Regions from separate parts of the Paenibacillus sp. TY11 genome, predicted to be linked through region 1. Evidence: predicted binding sites of a transcription regulator. Region 1 holds the regulator's gene; the other holds the start of a gene.

Region 1 (8,128 bases):
ACTCGTTGTTCAGTTTTCAAAGATCAATTTTTCATTCGGCTTCTTTTAAGCCAGAATAATAATATAACATTTTCATCTAATCGAATCAACCTGTAAATAATTCCAGCTGAGTCACCCGAGCCTTATTATTCAATAATGATTTTCGGACCGGAGCAATAATATATCATTTTAAACCGATCAAATCAACATTTAAATAATTCCAGGTTGTTCAAACTCATAAAAAATCTCTGATTTTTGTTTGACCGTTTGTAGTCAGCCTTTATCGGCTGGACTATTAATTTAACACGTATGCCGAATAAATTATAAATGCAATTTGTTCCTTTTGATAAACTGAAAAGACTCTAGGCCAGAAAAGCTATGGATCGAACCCAAGGTGCGCAAAGGTTGAATGCTAGCTTTCAGCCAAGCTTCGCGAGCGGTAGTAAAAAAAGCCGTAAATACGAATTTTATCGTGTTTACGGCTTTTTGTTTTGCTATTTACTTTTTATGTGTAAACAATCATACGGATTATAGTTCCTATACGGCATAAAGCCCTACGCTTTGTAATAAAGAGGCTTATTACCTTATTTAAAGGAACGTCATACCGCCGTCGATCAGTGGGAATTGGACTGTCATATAATTGGAATCTGGACCTGCCATCACCTCAGTTATTGGGCAAAGTATACTTTACACCCGTCGCTCCCCCATCTGAGAAACGGTAAAAGGTATAGTAATGATGACTTCCATCATCGTAAAACAGCTGCCATACATATTCGCCATTGAACACACTCGGCTGGAGACTTACAATTTCTACACCCGGAAGCTGCTGCTGAATTATCGCCGTCATTTTTTGCTCGTCGACTCCGTTTTTCAGCAGCTCGGTATGAACACCGCTATTATCTGCGGCAGGTACATTAGGTTGTCCCTCCACTTTTTGAAAAGGAACCCATACCATTATATTTTCATTCTGTGCGTTTTTCCCTTGAACCACCCAATATACCTGATCCCACACTGACTTCCATGTCTCAGTCGTGCTGACCAGACCACCCGATTGCTTAGCCTTAATGATAGCGGCATTTTTCTCAGCCACCTGGTCTTGAGTAACATAGGAATAATACCAGAAGATGCTGACCAGGATCAGTATCACGGCCAAAATGGCGACCGCTATCCATTTTTTCTTATTTTTCAAACCTGTGCTTCCTCTCTAAGGGGATGTGACACCTGAATTAGCGCGACAGCAGCCCTTCAAAGGCGGCTTGTGCCTCATGTTTGATGCGTTCCTCGTCCATAGTCAGGCACTCACCGTTTTTCACAACCTGACGACCGTCTACCCACACATGAGCCACATCTTTGGCGCTTGCAGAGTATACGGCATGGGAAATAAGATCTGTACGCGGCAAGAAATGTGCCTGATTCAGATCCAGCGCGATAAAATCAGCCTTGTTGCCTGCTGCCAGCGCTCCTACCTCTTTTAAACCAATCGACTTTGCGCCGTACTCCGTTGCCAGACGCAGCGCCTCATTCGCAGGAACTGCCGTAGGGTCACCGGATACTCCTTTGTGAATGAGTGCCGCCAGACGCATTTCCTCAAACATATCCAGATTATTATTGCTGGCAGGACCATCTGTTCCGAGAGAAACGGTAACACCTGCACGCAGCAATTCAGGCACTCTTGCCACACCACTTGCCAGCTTTAAGTTGCTTCCTGGATTATGCGAAACCGCTACACCACGTTCAGCCAGTAAAGCTATTTCTTCGTCGTTCAAATGAACGCCATGGGCAACAAGCGAAGGACGGGAGAAAAAGCCAAGCTGATCCAAGTGTGCAACCGGACGCAAACCGTAGTCGCGTACGTTTTGCTCAACTTCGGCAATCGTCTCAGACATGTGCGTATGCAACGGTAAATCCAGATCATGCGCAGCTTGTACGAATTTTTCAATAAACGCAGGCGGACATGTGTATGGCGCATGTGGAGACATCATCGTTGTAATACGGCCGTCTGCCTTACCATGCCAGTTACGCGCAAAAGTCACGGCCTCAGCCAGCTTGATCCGCTGTTCTTCCTCCGAACATAATCCAATTGCTCCACGCATCAGACTTGCACGAATACCTGACTCTTCAGCTACACGAGCCACCTCATCCATATGATCGTACATGTCCAGGAAGGTCGTTGTGCCACCTTTCAGCATCTCCAGCACAGACAAGGATGTACCCCAGTACACATCCGTAGATGTAAACTTGGCTTCCATAGGCCACATTTTTTCCTGAAGCCATATTTGAAGAGCTAGATCGTCCCCATACCCACGTAGCAGAGACATCGCCGCATGACCATGTGTATTAATCAGGCCAGGTAAAAACAGCAGTCCCTTACCGTCAATCGCTTCCGTCTCTTCCTCACCCGCAGGCAAAGTCTCACCAATGTAAGTAATACGGCTATCCTCCACAATCATATAACCATGGATTACCCCAGCTTCCGGTCTATTTACGGCAAAAGAGCCGTTTTTAATTATCCATTTATTCACTGTCATATTGTGTTTCTTCCTTTCCGTCCTCTAAATAATAAGCGAGGCTTAGCAAATCCGTTGTAAAATCTGTGGCATGTATCCGAATATTGGCCGGTGCCTTAAGAGTAGTGGGTGCAAAGTTCAGGATTGCTCCAATTCCACTCTCAATAAGCCTGTCAGCCACGTGCTGTGCTTCAAAATCAGGTACGGTAATAATCCCGATTCGAATGTTTTTTTCCTTAACAGTTGCTTCCAATTCATCCATTGGTTGAACGACCAACGTATTGATCTTGGTTCCAACTTTATCCGGAAACGAATCAAATACCGCTACAATCTTCATATTGTCTTTTAAATAAGCGTTATAATTCGAAAGGGCTTGCCCCAGATTACCCGCTCCGACCAATACCACATTAATTTGCTGGTCGATTTTCAGGATATGGCGTATTTTCTCAATAAGATAAGTAACATCATAGCCGATACCCTTCCGACCAAAATCTCCAAAATAGGCGAGATCTTTCCGGATTTGGGCCGGATTCAAATCTAACCTCTGTCCCAACTCTTGAGAAGAGACCGTAGCCACCTCCCGTTTGTGCAGTGCATTCAGATAACGTAAATATACGGGTAACCTCCGTACGACAGCTTCTGAAATTTTATCTGATTTCATACTTGCTCCCCCTAATTGTAACGGACATGCTTAGGTGTCCGTCCGTTATGCCTCTGTCTCCGGGGCGGATTGGAGCCATTCAGCGATGCGGGGCACCATTTGCTCCGATGGCATATGCTCCATTTTTGGTCCCGGTAACGAGTACAAAAAGTGCTTTCCGTAATAGGATTCGATCACGCGCGTATCGTAAACGATGACGACCCCGTGGTCGCTCGCTGTACGTACCAACCGCCCAAATCCCTGTTTGAAGCGAATGACCGCTTGTGGTACAGACAGCTTCATAAATGGATTCTTTTTCTGCTGCTGGAGCAACTCGCTTTTTGCCTCCAGCAACGGGTGATTCGGCGGTTGAAACGGCAAGCGGACGATGGCCAGACAAGTCAGAGCCTTCCCCGGAATATCGACGCCTTCCCAGAAACTGCTGGTTCCCAGCAATACAGAAGCCTTGGCTTCCTGAAAACGGCGGGTTAGCTTACTGCGACTCCCACTGTCCACACCTTGTCCCAACACGGTAATATCGCTGGATGCTAACGCCTCTTTGAGCGGCTCATACACTTGCCGGAGCATCCGATAGGAAGTAAACAGAACGAGCATTCTCCCCCGCGTCGCCTGAGCAGTCGCTCCTAGAGAGTTAACGAGCATATCTACAAAATGTGCATCTCCTACACTGCCCTTTACACTCGGGAAATCCCGTGGAATGACCAGCAACACCTGATCCCTGTAATTAAAGGGTGACGGGAGCTGCGAAGTCATCAGCCGCCCTTGATCTGCGGCCTCCTGCAAGCCGAGCTGATCAGTCATGTACTGAAATGATTTATCTACCGATAAAGTAGCAGACGTCAAAATAATGCTTCTTTTTTTGTCAAAAAACATTTCTTTCAACTGGCGGCTCACATCGACGGGCACCGCATAAAATTGCAATGATTTACTACGGAATTGCCCACTCGCTTCAAGCCAGTATACGGTTGTTTCATCATCGAGACGCATAAAGAAGCGCAAATTTTCCCTGATCCCCGCCAAATCCTTGAGCAGACCCGTAATATCTGTAATAAGGCTATCAGCCGCATAATCGTCATGCTCTTCCTTGACGTCCAGCATCAGCTTATCGCCCTTGCGCAAAATTTCGCTCATCGTTACATAAAGCTGATTTTCCAACGCCGCCGCCTGATCCCACTTCCCAGGCTTGGCCGACGGTTTGAGCCGGGAAGAAAACTGCCCTGTTTCACCCGGTGTCGCATCACTTCGCTCCGGTAACATGCCAAAAAGCTTGTCGCTTAGCAGGTCCCAAGTTTCCTTAACCTCCAACACGAGTGGATACAGCTGGTCAATGGTTGAGGCCCAATCCGTCGACTTCTCATGGCCCGATTTTGCCAACTGTTGACGAAGTGAAGGCAGTTGGCCGTTCTTGCTGTCTTTGAACAGTCGCGTCAGTGTATGCACGAGTGTGAAATATTTCATATGCATTCCCAAGTGCTTACCAGCTACTTCCTCCAGATGATGGGCTTCATCAATCACCAGATGTTCATAGCTGGGCAACAGCTGATGACTTGCTTTGACGTCCGTGAACAACTTGGAGTGATTCGTAATAACCACATCCGCTATTCCTGCTTCGTGACGTGCACGATGATAATAGCATTTGCGAAACCATGGGCAAGAACGACCAAGACAGGACTCGGAATCACTGGCCACCGTTTCCCAAAAATCCCCGCCACGGTTGCTCAGATTCAGTTCCTCATCATCACCGGTTTCCGTCAGCGTCAGCCAGACGATCATCTGAGCCGCTGTAACTAAATCTTCCTTTGGTGTCGCGAAGTCTCTTCTGTTTATTTTATGTTCAAACTTGCGCAGACACAAATAATGTCCCCGACCCTTAAAAATGGCAGCCCGAAACGGGAACGGAATCACCTTGGTCAGCATCGGAATATCGCGCTCGCGTAATTGCTCCTGCAGGTTGATTGTATGTGTACTTACCATGACTCGCTGTCCTTTTTTCACACTGTGATACAGCGATGGGAGCAAATAACCGAGGGACTTGCCTGTTCCTGTACCTGCCTCGATTAGCAGATGCTTGTCTTCACTCAGTGCCTGATTTACACCCTCAATCATTTGTATCTGCGCCTCGCGCTCCTCATATTGGCTCAAGGATGAACGCAAATTGTCCCGCACATCATCCATGTACTCCTCAAAGGAAACGCCTGATAGTGGATTCGGGTCATCTTCTCTACGCGGAGCAGCCAGATCCGTCCAATCTTCCACTTTCAGTGCAAGCTGACGAAAAAACTGATGTCCCTCCAAATCCTGAATAGGATCAAGCTCTTTCTCTTCACGCACCCCGTCAAGAAACCATCCAAGGTCACTGCCTTCCTCTGCGAACAAATCGCTGAGCCGCTGTATAGTTATCAGAGGCAACGCTTGAAGCTCACCCAGACACTTTAAAAACACCTCAGCCGTAGCCAACGCGTCGCTGTCTGCTTGATGAGGGCGGTCATGCGCCAGCCCGAACTCAGAAGAAACAAAACCCAGCTGATAAGATGATAGTGATGGAAACATAATTTTTAGAAAATCCATCGTATCCAAAATTCTTCCGCTAAACGGCAAGTAGCCGCACCGATCCAGAGCGTTTTGCAAAAAATTAAAATCAAACGCCACATTATGACCGACCAGCACGACATCGTCCAGCATAGGCACGAGCTCCATCATCATTTCTTCGAGTGCAGGAGCATCCTTGACGTCATCGTCTGTAATTCCGGTCAACCCGGTGATAAAAGGTGGAATAGATCTGCCAGGGTTCACATAAGAGCCGTAAACACGGGAAATGCTGTTATCATGATCTATAATTGCAAGTCCGACTTGAATGATGTCATCCGCGGACTGGGTGCCTGTCGTTTCAAAATCCAATACCGCAAATTTCATTCAACTTAATCCTTTCTTGTGACACATACAAAAATAATAACTCTGTATAATAGCATAGCAGAAGATCGCCTGTTTGGAAATTAAGACAGCCAAAAAAGACGATGCACACGCCGCCTAAGGAGGTGGGCATGCATCGTCTTACTCGGTGTCTGACAACTACATCCAGGTCATCATAGAGCTGTCGTATCGAAGCTTTTCGGCACCGGACAAACAGGCTTCCATATTGTGCAACGGCTCGGGCAACGCAGGATCGAACTGATGCGCGAGAGCAAAACATTTTTGCGCCTCCTCTACGTCGGCCTGCTTTGCCATCAGACAGCCTAGCGCATTATAGATAACAGCCTTTAGTCCTGGCCGCTCAGTCAGGTGCAGCACCTTCTGAAAATGGCATACAGCCTCCACTGGATCATCCAATTGAAAATATGCCATTCCCATATACATGCGACTCTGCCAGCTGTTTGGAAAATGCTGTAGCACCTGCTCAAATTGTTGGATTGCCTCAGGGTACATAAGTAATCGGTAATACCCTTGCCCCCGGCTAAAAGCCGGCAGCTCCTTTTCAGGCAGTTCCTTTTCAGAAAGCTCTGTGTCAGACATACCGGACTCTGTGGAAAAGCCGGCCGCACGCAGGCAAACCATTTTTTCCTCAAAGGCCAGCCACTCATCCATAATTCCGTCACTCATTCTCCGCAGCAGACTCCAGTGCTGTAGCAGCTCCTGCCTGCGGGAGCCCTGGGCTGATGGGTAATGCTTCACGATATCATCTAACATGCTGTTCATTTCTGCGAATACATGCTGGAACATGTGCATCCCGCCCTTACGAAAGATGGATTAATACACTCACATTTTTCGCTTAAAGGACGGGTTTCATCCGCACTCCCATTCATTACATGATCGTCGCGTGTACTTCCTTGTTCAACGTTTGGGCTGGTTTATTATGTTCATCAACAAATACCACAGTCGGTTTGTATGTTTTTGCCTCTTCATTCGACATAGAAGCGTAGGAAATAATAATGACCGTATCACCAGGCTGCACCAAACGCGCTGCTGCACCGTTGAGACAAATCACGCCGCTACCACGCGGTCCGGGGATAACATAGGTTTCCAGTCGAGCTCCATTGTTATTGTTTACAATTTGAACTTTTTCATTCTCCAGCAGATCCGATGTTTCCATAAGATCCTCATCTATGGTAATACTCCCCACATAATTAAGGTTGGCTTCCGTAACCGTTGCCCGGTGAATTTTGGATTTCATCATGGTTCTAAACATGGGAAAGCACCTCCGCTTTCTGTAATCTTATATTGTCAATCAGTCGAGTATTCCCAAATTTCACAGCCAGCGCTACAATGACGTCTTCCTGAACATCACATAGCCGCTGCTCGGGACGAAGGGGCTCCAGACCGGGAAAAGTTAATATTTCAATGTAGTCAATGTCCGCCAAGGGCGAGGAAGTAATGGTGGACTCCACCATTTGATGTAACTGACGGATCGTAAATGTGTTCTGTACAACATCTTCGCTCACTTCACGCACCTTGCGCAGTGACTGGGACAGCACCAACGCCTGCTCACGCTGTTCCGCGCTTAAATACACATTACGGGAGCTGAGGGCCAAACCATCGGCCTCTCTGACGATGGGGCAAGGTACGATGGTCACATCCATATTGAGATCAGTCACCATCTGCTGGAGCACAGCAACCTGCTGCGCGTCCTTCATTCCAAAGAAGGCCAAATCAGGACCTACCATGTTAAAAAGCTTGGCTACCACCGTAGTTACACCATCAAAATGTCCTGGACGGGAAGCGCCGCATAAGCGGTCCGTCAAAGCGGATACGCGAATTTTGGTTTGGGTTGGCTGCGGATACATTTCTGCTACAGTTGGCAAAAATACAATATCCACGCCCTCGCGCCGCGCTACCTCCAAATCACGAGCTTCATCGCGGGGATAGCTGTCCAGATCTTCGTTGGGTCCAAATTGAATCGGATTTACGAAAATGCTAAGCACCACCGTATCTGCCATTTCACGCGCCTTGTGCATCAAGCTCGCATGTCCTTCATGCAGGTATCCCA
Region 2 (8,128 bases), on a different contig from region 1:
CTTCCCCCGTGCCATTGAATGCTTTCCGTCCGCTATGCTGGCATGGGAGCAAGCCATTGGATCTGGCAGCTATTCCTGAAAGACCTTATAATTTATGTTTGTTATCTCTCCATACACACAAAAGCAGCCGCGCTGACACCAACGCGACTGCTTTTTATTTTCCGTTTCTATTATAATGAAAATTTATAATGAAAAATTTATATAGCCAGAAATCATGCTACTAAAAATACAAATCACGCTCGCCTGCTTCCAGCCGTTCCAGCCTGTCAAGTGTCAAACGACGCGTCGACTCACGTGGTATACGTTCCAGATTCTCTCGCAGGGCGGCAGCTCCCAGTTCACGTGCCTCTTCATCCCCATAATCCAGCAAGTATTCTTGAAAGGTGAGCAGCGAATTCGGCTGACATACATTGTGAATTTGTCCGGATTTGGCAAGCTCCATGAAGCGATCTCCGGTTCGTCCCTCACGGTAGCAAGCTGTACAGTAGCTCGGCATATATCCGCCACGGCACAGACTTTTGATAATTTCCATCGGCGAGCGATGATCCCCAACCTCGAACTGAGGCTTATCATTCGTCTCTTGTCTTGCATATGCCCCTACACCGGTAGCAGAACCAGCACTGATTTGCGATACACCCAAACCAATGACACGGTCCCTAAATTCCGACTCCTCACGCGTAGACAGGATCATTCCCGCATAAGGTACAGCCAGCCGAAGAACCGCTACAATTTTCATAAAATCCTCGTCACTCACCAAATATGGATAACGCTCCGGATCCACATTTTCAGCCGGACGAAGTCGAGGAACAGAAACCGTGTGAGGACCGCAGCCAAAGACTTCTTCCAAATGTTCGGCATGTTTGAGCATCGCTACAGTTTCATAGCGGAAATCATACAGACCGTACAACACACCGATCCCCACATCATCTATACCCGCACTCATGGCTCGGTCCATTGCGGTGGTGTGCCAATCATAGTCCCGTTTTGGCCCTTGAAGATGATATTTGCGATAGCTTTCCCGATGATACGTTTCCTGGAACAAAATATACGTACCGATCCCGACCTCCACAAGCTTCCGGTAATCCTCCTCCGTCGTTGCAGCAATATTAACATTAACCCGCCGGATGCTCCCATTGTCCACCTTTATATCGTAGATCTGACGCAGACAATCGACGATATAATCAATAGAACAATTGATCGGGTCCTCCCCCGCTTCCAGTGCGAGCCGTTTGTGCCCCATTTCCTGAAGCACTCTAACCTCCTCGACCAGTTCCTCCGGTGTTAGGCGGCTGCGCTTAAAGCTGTCATTGGTATGTTTATAACCACAATATTCGCAGTTATTAACGCAGTGGTTGCTTACATATAAAGGGGCGAACAGCACAATCCGGTTGCCATAAATCTGCTCTTTGACTGCCCTCGAAGATTTGAACATCTCTTCCAATAATTCAGGATCATTTACATGCAAAAGAGCCGCCGCTTCACTTGCACTCAGCCCCCGGCAGGCTCTGCCCTTTTCTAAAATTTCTAAAATACGGTGTCGATCCGTTGCCTCTTGTTTCCCCTGCTCCACTGCCGCCATAATCTCTGCTTCATTAATAAAATCCGCCGACACTTTCTCTCGTACTCCACTCACGTATACCCATCTCCTTGTTTATGGTTACTGCAATGTTTCCGTTATGGCCTCACAAAGTTTCCTGTCTCATAAGCTGTCGTTGCACTCTCAAACTATCGCCGCGCCCCATATCGACTTCAAATCCCGCTCCACGGATCCGCAGCTCAAGGCAATGTCGACATTGGGCAGACTCATCGCCCAAACATATTTTATTCTCATAAATCGCATACTTGGGTCTCACCGCCAGCGGCGACAAATTGGGCATCACCACATTCGCTCCCGCCTGAAGCGCCTTCTCCCTGCCTTGGGGATGAATTGTTCCCATTGCCGTGGACGCAGGAATAAGCGCATCTGGAACGACCAATCGGGATAACGAAATGATATCGAGTGCCTTTTCCATGCTCCCCTGACTGGCATCCCGGAGCGGCGTGTTGCTATGCGGTAAAAAGGGACCAATCCCGATCATATCTGGTGATAGGCGGTGCAGATAGACCAAATCGTCTGCTAATTCACTATTCGTTTGCCCCGGTAACCCCACCATACATCCGGCCCCAATCTGAAAGCCGATTCGTTGCAAAGCCAGCAGACGGCTGCGCCTGCTTTCCATCGTCATCGTCGGATGCAGCTTGGCGTACAAACTGGGGGAAGCTGTCTCATGCCGCAGCAAAAAACGGTCTGCGCCCGCCTCGTATAGTCGCTCATAAGTTTCATCATCCCGTTCACCGATGGACAGTGTAACCGCCACATCCGCAAAACGGCTTTTAATTTCCCGAATCAGTTTCGTCAGCCGGGCTGCCGTAAACCAGTAATCTTCCCCACTTTGCAGCACAAAGGTCCGATAACCCAGTTCATACCCCTCCGCACAACAGGCCAGAATTTCTTCCGGCTGCAAACGGTAACGATCTGCCTGTTTATTCGAAGCGCGCAGCCCACAGTACATGCAGTCCTGACGACATATACTGGAGAATTCAATTAATCCCCGTAAAAAAACACCCTTGCCATAACGCTCCAACTTGGTGCGAGCTGCCAGTTTGCGCAGTTGAGCCCGAAGCGTCGGCTCATCATCCAGACGTGTCAGCAGCTCCGTCATTTCCGTATGCGTCCATTCCTTGCCGTCAGCCAGACGCAGTAATAATTCGTCCGTGACTCATCCCTTCTTCCCTCGTCCATCCGGACTTCACATCATCAGCGGCTTGTACCGTGCATGTATTATTCTAGCAACATCAGAGAGAATATAACGTGACTAGTTTCACAAAAAATCCCATTTTCTGAAAATCAACTTCACTCTCCGCCCCAAAAAATACATATTTATCTCAACACACAAAAAAGCTGCCTCCTCCTTTGATGGAAGAAACAGCCTTTGTTGATGGTTCTGCTTATTACTGAATCAAATCTATTGCCTGCTGGGGTACAAAATAATCAACGCCGTTAAATACGACTACACCGTTGAGCGCGGAATTTTTACCATTCAGCGTAGCAATATTTTTGTATACCGGAAGCTCCAGCTTGTTACTGCCTTTGGTCACCGTAATGACTTTCGTGTCCGCAGTAAACTTGGCTCCTTTGGCTTCAAAAGCGGCTTTCGCAGGAACAAACAGCTGCTTGCTGACCGAATCCAAATCTAGTCCGAGTACACGTGTCATATATTTATTGACATCCGTGTTGTCGATAACACCGGATGGACGGTCCCCGTTTGGCGCATACGTGTACAACACGACATCACCTCCTGTATGACCGCCTGTAGTCCAGCCAATATTCGCACGTTTGCTAATGATCGGTCCGACGGCATAGTTCATGCTGCCTTCTTCGGCATCTTTAATTGTTTTTACTTCTTCGTCTGTCAAATCGGTAATGCCAAAATACGTGGAAAGCACTTCTTTAATATTGCTGCGATCTGCATTCAGCTTGGCTTCCAATCCTTCACCTGTCAGCTTCGCTTTTTTCAAAGGATCTATAAAAGAAGCTAAAGGCGTTTTGTCATAATTGCTTGTTGTATTACTGCTACCAATCGTCAATCCGCCGTTTCCGTGGTCTGTTACTGCTACAACGACAGTATTTTGGTTTTGCTTGGCGTAATCTAAAGCGACTTTCACCGCATCGTCAAATGAAAGCACGTCGCTAATAATCCCCGTTGGATCGTTTGCATGTGCGGCCCAATCTACTTTACTGCCTTCTACCATTAAGAAGAAGCCTTTGTCATTTTTGGATAACACATCAATTGCTTTCGTTGTCATTTCTGCCAGGCTAGGTTCCTTGGATGCATCTCGATCCAGGTTATACGCGAGGGCTTCGGGAGAAAAGCTGCCCCAGAGCTTGCTGGAGATCGAATTTTTCAAACCTTCAGGTGTCGTGACAAATTCATAACCCTGGTCTTTAATTTGGGCAACCAAATCCTGGCCGTCCTTACGTCCTGCTGCCTCCAAAAACTTGCCGCCTCCACCTAACACCACGTCAACCCCGTTGTAGGCTTGCTGCATGCTGAGTGCATCATAATTTTTACGATCAGGGTAATGAGCAGTAAAATCGGCTGGTGTCGCATGCATAATCTCCGAAGTAGCAATGATTCCTGTCGATTTTCCTGCCAACTTGGAAGCCTCGAGAATGGAAGCTACAGGCTTTTTGGCGTCACCCGCTGCAATGGGTTCTTGCCCAGGCATTGTCGCTTCATCAGGAAGGACACCTACGTATCCAGTATGTGATTTATGTCCTGTGGCAAAAGCAGTACCCGCCGGAGCTGAATCGGCAATCGGAGCATCCGCAGAATGCGTACGCACCATGCCGCTTGCCATGCTGTCTAACGTTAAGGAAGAACCTTTGTACCATCTAGCCAGTGCAGTGGCGTCATTAGCCATACCGTCTGGAATCAAAATAATTACGTTTTTAATCGACGTGTCCTTTTCGACTGCCATCGCCGTCCCGCCGCTTACTGCTAGCATCATAGTCGCCACGAGTGCAGCCACCGATTTTTTCGTATGTATCCCCCAACATTTTAGCATTCATTTTCCTCCCAGACACTTTATTTACAACCAGAACTAAGATTAATCGTATTTTATCAGGAGAATGTTAAGAGAATTGGTTATCTGTATTAAAAGACTCTATTTGTGAAAAAACGCTTCATCTATATAAAACTTGTGACACATGAGAATCGTTAAGATTGGGAATTTCATTATATTATTGTATAATCAATCTATGATGTAATAGGTAAAGCTTATAAGATAAGGGGCGCAAAATTCGATGGAATTCAGACAGCTTCAGTACACCCTGCAAATTGCAGCGGAAAAAAACTTCTCACGCGCAGCAGAAAAACTGCATATTGCTCAGCCCTCGTTGAGCCAACAATTGTCCAAACTGGAAAAAGAACTTGGGGTACTTTTATTTCAACGCAACACCAGCACGGTGGAATTAACACATGCAGGAGCAAGCTTTGTAGAAAAGGCAAAAAAAATAGTTGATGCAGTCGAGCAGCTCCGGCAGGAAATGGACGATATTTCTCAACTGCGAAAAGGGAAGGTTGTGGTTGGCAGTATGCCTATCACAGGTTCTCATTTGCTGCCGCATGTGTTGCCGGTATTCAAAAAGGCTCACCCGGACATTGAAATCGTGCTAGTCGAGGATTCATCTATGAATTTGGAGAAAAAAACTGCCAGTGGGGATACAGATCTCAGCCTGCTATCTCTTCCATTAGTTGAACCTACACTTTCCTATGTGCCCATCGGTGAAGAGTGGATTGATCTTGCCGTTCCTCCGGGTCACCCCCTAGCCCTGCGTAAAAATGGTGACCATCCGCAGCCTGTGCATATGGAAGAACTGAAAGATGAGCCTTTTGTCGTGCTGAAAAAAGGGCAAGGATTTCGCAAGCTGACGATGGATTTGTGTCATCAAGCAGGCTTTGAACCCAATGTGGTATTTGAAAGCACTAATATGGAGACGCTCCAATCGCTCGTAGCGACAGGTATGGGAGTGACACTCGTCCCCCGTTTTATCGCCCGAGCCGCCAGCAGCGAGTTTGTTCCAGCATTATTGCCACTCGCCGAACCTACCCCCAGCCGTACCCTGGCCATTGCTTACCGAAACGGACGTTATTTGTCTAAAGCTGCCGAAGCCTTTATTGATACCTTCCGAGAAACGGTCGAGCAACTTTCTCAAAAGTAGCTTCGAATGTGAAAAGGACCGTCTTCCTCCCTAGCCAAAGCCAGAGAAGAAGGCGGTCCCGGGGCTTCGCCCCTATACTTTCAATACTTCATTTACTTTACGGGTTCGATTACACTGTTGCGATGTTGCTTCCATCTGTCTTTAACGAACCACATTTCATGTTCATTTGAATTTCATGTCAGCCTCGCCTGATTACTTTACGCTTGCTCGGAAACTCCACTTTATCCATCCCGCATCACTTCTTTCCTTAAGGTCTCTAGCCTTGGTCTCCCAAGAGTGTCCTACCTCAGTTCCAATGTGCTGTGTGATCCCAAAGTGCCTGTCCTCGCCTTTTTGTGATCAGGGTCTCCCTAAATCTGGTGGACTTTTATCCTGATCATAGCCCATTTCATAATTGTTTCCGACAACCTGTCTATTTAAGCCTCTCGGCCGTGACAGGCCATCCCTATTCGCCAGTTCGGATCTACTTTGGTTATCCATCGTTATCAACCTCCTGGTGTCGGGATACTATTATAATACACCTATGGACTGTATCTGAAACAGGTATCGGAAAACTTTTTTATTATCGAGAAGAACCAAATGCTTGCTGTACCTCGGCTTCACTCACTTGGGTTTTAAAGACCAATTTCGAAGGAACTTGAGGTGAATAAATGACCTCTATAATGCTTCCCTGCTGCACAAAAATTCAATGCGTTCCTTAAGCATGGAGTATTCCTTTCTACACTGATTATCGGTCATACAGTGAGGGACGCCGATCTTCAAACACCGGAATACGACCACGTACGTCCTGCACCAAGGCAGACTCAATTGTTCCTGTGAGAACCTCCTCCTGCTCTCCGCCCTCGGCAATGATTTCTCCCCATGGATCAATTATGAGCGAATGCCCGAAGAAATCAGTATCTCCGCTGCGACCTACCCGGTTACAAGCAATGACATACATCTGATTTTCTATAGCACGTGCGGTCAGCAAGGTACGCCAGTGATGAAGCCGGGGATGAGGCCATTCTGCGGGTACGATCAGCAAATTTGCGCCCGACAGGGCCAAACTGCGGGCTAGTTCGGGAAAACGGATATCATAGCAGATCGACGCACCTGCCCGAATCTCGCCATCCAGTGTGAATAAAACCTTTTCTTCGCCAGGCTGCAGATATTTTTCTTCATCCATAAGTCGGAACAGATGAATTTTGGAATACGAAGCAACCTCTCTGCCTGTTCGGTCAAAAACGAGCATCGTATTATACACATGACCGTCGCTTTTTTTCTCTGCGATCGACCCAGCTACTACGTTCACTTCATGGTTGGCAGCGAATGCTGCTATCCATGCCCGAGTCTCCGTCCCTTCTTTGTCCGCCAGCTCATGAATGCGATCTAAGGCATAGCCTGTGTTCCACATTTCCGGCAGGACAATCAGATCCGGTTTCAGTTCGGCTTTCATCGCTTGTTCCATTAAAGCTCGGATATGACTGCGGTTTTCCGGGGGATTTCCCAGCTCAATATGAGCTTGTATGAGTGCAACACTGAACGGCTGAGCTTCCTGATACGTCAAAATCCTTCCTCCTCCTTGTGAGCCGGAGCTTCCCGTGACCCATTGTCCGGTATTTTCTCCCATCATAGCCCGATCAGTCTGGATTACGCAACCATGCAAGCTTAATTCCTCCTATACAACTCGGTAAAATCGTGATAAATTATTTCTTAAACTATTCCAAAAGGTCGTGTGAATTGATGACTCATTTTTTTATTCCCTCCGCTGACGTCATGAAACAGTTACCCACTCAATTTTTTGCCACACTTGTACAAAATGTAAACCGTGAAATTGCGGCAGGGCATGATGTCATTAATCTCGGACAGGGGAACCCGGATACCCCCACCCCATCTCATATTGTAAAGTCTTTGCAGGAATCAGCGGATAACCCGCTGTATCATAAATATTCGCCTTTTCGCGGTTACAGCTTTCTTAAGGAAGCCGTTGCCCGGCGCTATCAGGAGGATTACGGTGTGACGCTCGACCCCGAAACCGAGGTCGCCATCCTGTTTGGCGGGAAAACGGGCTTGGTTCAGCTGCCGCAAATCTTACTCAATCCCGGCGATGTGTGTCTCGTCCCTGATCCCGGCTACCCGGATTACTGGTCTGGCGTGGCCTTGGCTAAAGCGGAAATGTCCTTTCTCCCATTAAAGGAAGAGAACCGTTTTCTGCCCGATTATGAGGCCATTTCCGAGGAAGATCGCCGCCGCGCCAAGTTAATGTTCCTTAATTATCCGAATAATCCAACCTCGGCAACTGCTCCACTTTCCTTTTACGAGGATACGGTTGAATTCGCGCAACGTAACGGTATCGTGGTTGCCAGTGATTTTGCCTATGGTGCT

What was found. Region 1 encodes Rex, which represses fermentation and respiration genes when NADH is low (regulators of the CRP and FNR family bind a similar motif). Its sites were predicted from a motif close to TTGTGAAATATTTCACAA; they were not measured.
Region 2: a site for Rex is predicted at 2,850-2,867, ahead of hydE ([FeFe] hydrogenase H-cluster radical SAM maturase HydE). Genes of this name have one in related genera too.

Annotation. Positions count from the first base shown of each region.
Region 1 is NZ_JCBAIQ010000002.1:318-8,445, forward strand. It holds gene AC6EJC_RS02100 (cell wall elongation regulator TseB-like domain-containing protein) at 644-1,168, opposite strand; gene AC6EJC_RS02105 (amidohydrolase) at 1,206-2,507, opposite strand; gene AC6EJC_RS02110 (redox-sensing transcriptional repressor Rex) at 2,494-3,147, opposite strand; gene dinG (ATP-dependent DNA helicase DinG) at 3,193-6,060, opposite strand; gene AC6EJC_RS02120 (tetratricopeptide repeat protein) at 6,217-6,864, opposite strand; gene panD (aspartate 1-decarboxylase) at 6,947-7,330, opposite strand; gene panC (pantoate--beta-alanine ligase) at 7,323-8,128, opposite strand, start outside.
Region 2 is NZ_JCBAIQ010000031.1:21,921-30,048, reverse strand. It holds gene hydF ([FeFe] hydrogenase H-cluster maturation GTPase HydF) at 1-79, shown strand, start outside; gene hydG ([FeFe] hydrogenase H-cluster radical SAM maturase HydG) at 221-1,633, opposite strand; gene hydE ([FeFe] hydrogenase H-cluster radical SAM maturase HydE) at 1,683-2,735, opposite strand; gene AC6EJC_RS24520 (alkaline phosphatase) at 2,992-4,608, opposite strand; gene AC6EJC_RS24515 (LysR family transcriptional regulator) at 4,847-5,764, shown strand; gene AC6EJC_RS24510 (hypothetical protein) at 6,104-6,244, opposite strand; gene AC6EJC_RS24505 (carbon-nitrogen family hydrolase) at 6,492-7,310, opposite strand; gene AC6EJC_RS24500 (pyridoxal phosphate-dependent aminotransferase) at 7,487-8,128, shown strand, end outside.